DNA from 2 places in the Sporosarcina koreensis genome. Region 1 is predicted to be linked to the other one. Evidence: riboswitches for the same ligand, from Rfam matches in the RefSeq annotation. Region 1 holds a riboswitch; the other holds the start of a gene.
The links. Region 1 has a riboswitch for FMN ahead of ribD (bifunctional diaminohydroxyphosphoribosylaminopyrimidine deaminase/5-amino-6-(5-phosphoribosylamino)uracil reductase RibD). Riboswitches for the same ligand answer to the same signal wherever they lie in the genome.
Positions count from the first base shown of each region.

Region 2: another riboswitch for FMN. It lies ahead of ACFPTP_RS08330 (ECF transporter S component); the one in region 1 lies ahead of ribD (bifunctional diaminohydroxyphosphoribosylaminopyrimidine deaminase/5-amino-6-(5-phosphoribosylamino)uracil reductase RibD).

Region 1 covers NZ_JBHSNP010000011.1:475,257-479,089, forward strand. Annotated here, with positions in the region: gene ACFPTP_RS08980 (helix-turn-helix domain-containing protein) at 1-664, opposite strand, end outside; gene fni (type 2 isopentenyl-diphosphate Delta-isomerase) at 787-1,821, opposite strand; FMN riboswitch at 2,010-2,157, shown strand; gene ribD (bifunctional diaminohydroxyphosphoribosylaminopyrimidine deaminase/5-amino-6-(5-phosphoribosylamino)uracil reductase RibD) at 2,218-3,303, shown strand; gene ribE (riboflavin synthase) at 3,304-3,833, shown strand, end outside.
Region 2 covers NZ_JBHSNP010000011.1:342,609-346,441, reverse strand. Annotated here, with positions in the region: gene ACFPTP_RS08340 (hypothetical protein) at 1-5, shown strand, start outside; gene ACFPTP_RS08335 (LptM family lipoprotein) at 418-795, opposite strand; gene ACFPTP_RS08330 (ECF transporter S component) at 1,368-1,949, opposite strand; FMN riboswitch at 2,171-2,301, opposite strand; gene ACFPTP_RS08325 (hypothetical protein) at 2,382-3,578, opposite strand; gene ACFPTP_RS08320 (RNA polymerase sigma factor SigX) at 3,582-3,833, opposite strand, start outside.

The DNA.
Region 1 (3,833 bases):
TCCATACTCTGTAGATTGGTTTTCCATTAGAACCCTTTATTGTGGAGATGCTTGAAGAAAAGCCCCAAATAATAAAAACGTCCAATAAACCATTTGCAAATGTAAGGCTTGCAGTCGTTATATTCATCTGATATCCTTCGCGGCCAACCCAACCATCTCCATCGATGACACCTCTTACAAATGAGGGCAAAAATTCATCTGGCACCACTGGCAACGGAACAGTAAAGGATTTATTCGGTATGACTCCGAGACGACCAAGATCCTGTTTAATCATTTTCGAGTTAATGATCAACATTGGAGTTGTTCTCGTACCGGTTCCTTGGGCAATATTCGGACTCGCATCCATTAGTTTTGCTACTTTCATTAATATCGTCTCATCTTTTTGCGCTAAGTACACAGAGTGCATGTTCTTATTTACATGGCCATCCGTAATGAACAATCCCAAAACCCAAGCCATCTCATGAGACCAAGTTTTGAAAAAGTCTTCGTTAACTTTATGAATTCGCGGACGTCCTACAGGATTCAATTCGACTCCATGCTTATTCAATACATTTCGAATTGCACGATCCGACAACCCAATGATTTCACACAGTTTTTCATAAGGCAAACCACTATTATACAATTCAATGATCTTATCGTCTGTCATACCCGGATTACGAGGCAAATTTCCCAATCCCCCCTTCTACCTCAATTATACAAACTAACGTTCCCTATTTCAACTATTTAACTGAGTATTTCAATTAAAATAGGCCACCTGCCTTTGCAAGTGACCCCTTGTTGTGATTATCATCTTTTCACATATTGAACCCTATCGGTCGCCTGAAGTTCAGCCAACGTAGATGCACCAATCCCAAACATAGCCATACGAAGCTCCAATTCTTTCGTTTCCATGACTCTCATTACATCTTCGGGAGATTGTGTCGCTTCTTTCAGGATGAATCTTCCGAAACCGACAACATCGGCACCTAAAGCGATCGTTTTTGCGGCGTCCAGGCCAGTGGACATGCCGCCACTTGCAACAATCGATTGCTCGCCGATTTTTTCACGGACAGAAACGACACAATCCACTGTCGGAATGCCCCATACGCTGAATGTTTCGGCAGCGGCCTGTTTAACCGGATCCGTCGAACGGTATTTTTCCACTTGGCTCCAAGACGTTCCGCCTGCACCAGCTACGTCGATGAAAGACACACCAACACCCGTAAGCTTTTTAGCCGTCGCTCCATCGATTCCCCAACCGACTTCCTTGACGCCTACTGGCACTTCCAATACCTTAGTCAACTCTTCAATCTTTACTAATAGATCCTTGAAGTTCAAATCTCCATTTGGTTGAATGACTTCCTGGAGGCTGTTCAAGTGTAGCACCAACGCATTAGCATCTGTCATTTCGATGATCTGCCGGCATTGATCGACACCGAATCCGTAATTCAATTGAACAGCACCTAAATTGGCGATAATCGGAACCGATGGCGCATATTGTCTCACTTGGAATGAAGCCCGATGTTCTTCGCTTTCAATTAATGCGCGCATTGATCCTAAGGCTAATATCCAACCTTTTTCTTCTGCAGCGAGCGCCAAGTTCCGATTGATTGTTTCCGCGAAAGCCGCCCCGCCAGTCATGGAACTAATCATGAAAGGCGTTGGACGTACTTCGTCAATAAATTTACTTTCGATCGAGATTTCATTAAAGTCAATTTCAGGTAAAGCGTTATGAATGAAATGAATTCTTTCCAGTCCGGTTGTAATTTGGTTTCCTGTCACTTTTTCGTTGAGCGTGATTTCGATATGCTCCGCTTTCCGCTGATGGATCGAACCAGTCATTTACCAACATCCCTCTTCCCTAGCACGAAGATACGACCCGCGCTTTTTCTTGCCATTTTTAATTATAAGTTAACCAACTTAATATTTCAGCTATTTGTCATCATATCATGCGTGCAATGCATTTAAAATAAATCAGTAACTTGGCAACCATTTCCGAAGTATGTTAAATTGGAATCGGTTAAGTCAAAACGATTCTTCGGGGCAAGGTGAAATTCCTTACCGGCGGTGATCAAGCGCATAGCTTGTCAGTCCGTGACCCGTTCTTCCCTACGGAAGACGGTGGAGCTGGTGAAACTCCGGCACCGACAGTTACAGTCTGGATGGGAGAAGTTGTTCGTATTTGAAGGCCATGCCCAATTTATCCGCCCTTTCTCTAGAAAAGAAAGGGGGAATTCGATGGACCACGACGATTATATGAAGTTAGCCTTAGATCTTGCAAAGCTTGCAGATGGACAAACGTCACCGAATCCACTTGTCGGTGCTGTTTGTGTCAAAAACGGCCAAATCATAGGGACAGGCACGCATATGCAAGCGGGAACGCCTCATGCCGAAGTGCACGCCCTCAATATGGCCGGGTTGAATGCAGACGGCGCAGATCTATACGTCACGTTGGAACCATGTGCACATGTCGGTAAGACACCAGCATGCACGGAGGCCATCCTCTCAAGCGGCATTCGCCGCGTATTCATCGCGTCCAATGATCCGAATCCTGCCGTTAATGGCAAAGGGATTAGGCTTCTTAGGGATGCCGGAATTGAAGTGACCACCGATTTATGCAAAGAAGAGGCGGATTTTAGCAACCGGGCATTTTTTCATTTTATTCAACAACAAAAACCCTACGTCACATTGAAGGCAGCCGCCACTCTCGACGGCCGTCTTGCAACGCAAAATGGGAACAGCAAATGGATTACGTCTGAAAGTTCAAGACATGATGTCCATACCCTCCGCCATACCCATGATGCAATACTCGTAGGGGTGAATACCATTCTTCACGATAACCCTTTCCTCACCACCCGTTTGCCCCATGGTGGAAAGAACCCAATTCGAATTATTTTAGATAGGCATCTTAGGACGCCTGAAACAGCGAATGTCATACAGGACCAAGCTGCTGAGACAATCATCTTTACGCTGGAATCCGATGGGATGCGTGCTTTTTCCGATTTCCCATTGGTCCAAGTGGAATCGATCCCGCGACATGTCGATTTTTTAAATGAAGTCCTATCCAGGCTTGCCAATAGAGGCATCATGACACTGCTAGTGGAAGGCGGTAGCCAGGTCCATACTAGCTTCATTCAATCACGTCTTGCGAATGAACTGTATTTGTATATGGCACCGAAATTAGTCGGTAACGGCCCTTCCCTATTCATGGATCAGAGCCGTTCATCCATTGCTGAATCGGAATCGCTCCGTATTATCGATGTGAAGCAGTTTGGAGAAGATATCCGGCTTCATGCACTTTTCCCGATTGGAGGTGCAAGCTGATTGTTTACAGGCATTGTTGAAGAAATAGGAACCGTTCATACGATAAAAAAAGGTTCTACTTCGATGCAATTGACGATTAGATGCAGTCATGTGCTATCTGACGTAAAAAAAGGAGATAGCATTTCCGTCAATGGCGTCTGTCTTACCGTATCTGAGTTTTCGAAAACCGAATTCATCGCGGACGTCATGCCGGAAACGTTTAAAGCTACTACGCTTTTCACACTGAATCCCGGAAGTCATGTGAACTTGGAGCGTGCGATGGCCGCGAACGGCCGATTTGGAGGTCATTTTGTCACTGGCCATGTCGACTGCATCGGTGAAATTGTTGCAGTCCGCCCAATTGAAAATGCAGTCTATATGGACATCCAGATGGAACCAGAACTTCATTCGCATCTAGTTCCGAAAGGTTCCATAACGGTCGACGGCACCTCTTTGACCATATTCGGCATCTCGGAACAAGGGTTTACAATATCCCTTATTCCCGTAACGCAAGCCGATTCCGTTCTTGGACATAAGCGTGTTGGAGACTA
Region 2 (3,833 bases), 130 kb from region 1:
TTTAAAAAAGACCACTTATTGGTCTTTTTTATGTACTTCTTCATCTGTTCTTCCTCGTCACTTCCTTTATTTCCTTTTTAATTCATCTAATCTTTGTGAAACCTCATCAATTTTTTGAAGTAGTAATTCATCATTTTGATTTTTCTTTTTCATAAATAAAATTACTGTGATTAAAAAGTAAGCGACGAAAACGATGGCTATAACGTAGACAAGAAAAAAGATCATAGACACAAATGATAGCAATATTTCTTCCTCCTTTAAAACTCATAAGATTAATTTTGGTGAAATGTTACAATTTTTTCTTGGAAAATGGGCAGATGAATCTAATAATACTATTACTCATCTATTTTCCTCACCATTTCCTCTGCTAAAGTTCAAAGCAAGACCGAAAAAAAGCGTCCGTTTGTAGAACACCCGTTAGTCAATAATAGTCACTGGATAAGCCATGGATTCATCATTAACTTGAATCTCTATCGTGTCATGTTCCTGATCCATTGTTAATGAATAAACATATTGTCTTACATCGTTATCTTTCGCATCCACTTCGTCTAGCTTGACAAGTGCTGTCGTATCCACAGTTTCCAAACTGGCTTTAACGTCTTCTTGAGACTGAAAAACAATGTAATATATTTTGCCGCTTCTGTTAATCACTTGAAGTCGCTCGTCAGGATTTATTGCCTCCTTTACTTTTTTCGGAACGTTATCCACTTCGGCAAAGCTAAAATTTTTCTGTGTACAAGCTGACAAGGACAAGGTTGTCAGAACCAAAAACATTACTAAGAATAACCTTTTCACCTATTTCACTCCCTCGTCTAATTCGTGTTGCTGAACGCACGCAAATGCATTCTCGTGAAATTATTTTACGGGGTCAAAGTCGATTGGCCGGTTCGCATTTTTTTATATTGCTTGATATGTTCATAAACAAAGATCATAAGAACAATCCAAAGAAAGGGATTGGACAGCGATATTCCTACTTGAGAGATACCTCCTAACAGTGTAAACACGATGATTAACACTAACAAATACGATGTTAGAATGACTTGACGTATTAAATCTGATTTAGGAGAAGACTCTTTATCGCTACGATTTAAAAAGAATCCGGAAAACAAAATAAGTAAGACGAGGCCAATGAAAATCGGCTTCGATATTCGAATAAATCCGTTTAACTCAGGAAAAAAATCATAGACCATTAGCAAAGTTATAAATAGCAGTGTAAAGCCGGAAAAAATCCATGTTTTATTTTTCATCTTGATAACCCTCCGTAAATTATGTACGAATGATAAGACACTTTAGTTTCACCATATTTAAAATATAAAAACGAGCATGCGAACAATAAGCTGTTCACATACTCGCGAATTTTATATTTATTACATCGTCAACTGACGGTTTTGTTGGTCGATCCATTTGCTCATGCTCTTATACAGCAGCAATGAAATGACCATCAGCATGATGCCTTTTATCAAGTTGAACGGAAGAATTCCTAGTACAATCACGTTGAACATTGCATCGCCAGTGTAGGCAGGCATATTCATGAAGTACACATACATCGGCAGGAATACGAAGTAATTCAATGCACTCATTCCGACTGCCATGGAAACTGTACCGGCAATAATACCAGCTGTCAGTCCTTTTGTGTTTTGCACTTTCTTGAAAATGAAATAGATCGGCATGATGAATAGAATGCCCGTTGCAAAGTTTGCAATCTCTCCTACCGGCACGCCAGTCGGGCTGCCCGATAAAAACCAATGCAGTACGTTTTTCAGCAGTTCTACGGCGATTCCTGCGACCGGTCCCATTGTCATGATTGCTAACACAGCCGGAATTTCACTGAAGTCGATCTTGAGGAATGCAGGCAATGCCGGCAGCGGGAAATTCAACTGCATCAATACCGTCGAAATGCTTCCCAGTATTGCGATGAGAATCATCCTGCGTAATTTCTTGTTGTTCATGTTAACCCTCTCTCCTTTTGCGATTCACTTCAAAAGAGGAAAGATCTGACCGTTTTTTGTTAATGAATTGTCCAATAAAAAATCCCTAAAGCAAATTCGCTTCAGGGAGAGTTTAAAAGGCATCATTAAATAAGGGTTTGCTAAAAGGAATTTATCCCTAAATACGTACCCATACTTAAATAAGCACCCTTTTTGTGGACATCACAAAAAGACGGCTGCACCTTCACCTTCTCCCATCCAGACTATACTGTCGGCTCCGGAATCACACCGGGATCAGCTGTTAAGCTCGCGGGCTAGGAAGTGGACTTCCATTACCGCCGGTCGGGAATTACACCCTGCCCCGAAGATGAATCAATATTATGTTACAAGTCTATTGTACCTAAAAAGAAGCATCTTGTAAACTCAACTGTTTACAAGATGCTTCTTACGTGATTATGGAGTGAACCATATTGGATTACTGCCAAGCGGCATCGGCAACGCTTTTGTAAGATCATACTTGCCGAAGCTCTCTTGAACTACGTTTTCAAGACGAACTTGTTTGTCATACCCTTTAGCAGTCATCATGAATCCTTCAATCATCTGATTTATTGTATTCTGATCAAAGGCGTTGACATCCAATTGTTCTTTGAATGTAATAACGGCAATATTATCTTCTTCCTGTACATCATAGTCCACATTACCGGGGATTAAAGACTCAACAATATTCCCATTCACTTCTTTCATCTCGACAAGCCCTTCAGCTACCGTATCTGTTGTATTCAGCGGATTGTAAGGAGCTAAATAAACCTTTCCGGAAGGCATTGTATATTTGTAATAAGGGAATGGTTGTTTCAATTCGACTGGATCTGATTTTCCGACACTTTCAAAAGAAGTTGGATTCCCTTTTTCGTCTATGAGCTGTAGTTTGCCAAATTCGGAAAAAGTGTCACGCATCGTTTTAAGATAAACTTCATTCGGAGCGGACGACAAGTCATACGCATGGTCATCCGGAATCTGGTGATGAAGAATGCCATTTTCCACAGACAAAGTCCCTTTATACGGATGGTAGTCATCGAACCCAAACTCTTCTTCCGGAATTACGGCTGCATATTTATTATATAGATCAATAACGCCCGGATTCCCTTCCGGAAAATCGGACTGGATAGTCGATTCAGGAATTAATAATGTGATTGGAATGACATTCGCTGATTCCACTAATCCAATTTGGAAAGCTCGAATATCATGCAGCTCGTCAGCGAGCACTACATGGCTTTCAACAGTCGCGAAAGTCATTGCAGCAGATTCCTTCGCTTCAGACGTATCAAATGTATCTGCTTCCTCCATTGTTTCATTTTCAGATGAGGGGTCCATAGACCTTTCGATAGAAAGTGACCGAGGGGCCCCTGCATCCTCCATTGCTCCATCCTTGTTGTTGAGCATTGAGGGGACAAGTAAACTGATGAGCAGCAACGCAGCTGCTGCAACAATGACAGGCATCCACTTCATCGGGTTCATCCGGCGAGGTTTTTTCAGGCGTTGATCCTGCTTAAGACGCTTCAGAATTTGTTCCTTTGAACGGTTATCTTCGATTTTCGGCATTGAATGAAGAAGGTTTTCTAGCTTGTCGTCATCCCATTGATTATTCGTCATTCATTATCCCTCCTCTGCCGAAAGAGCATTCAATTTCTTTTGCAATGATTTGATTGCCCGGTGTTGCGTCGTTTTTACTTTTCCCTCGGTCCAACCGAGGGTATCGGCGGTTTCTGCAATGGAGAGTTCTTGGAAATATCGTAAAACAATCACCATTTTTTGGTCGCCAGTACACGTATCTAAAACCCGTAGCAACTGTCTCATCTCTTCATTCAACGATGCAATTTCTTCAGGAGTGCTATCTATTGAGGGCAA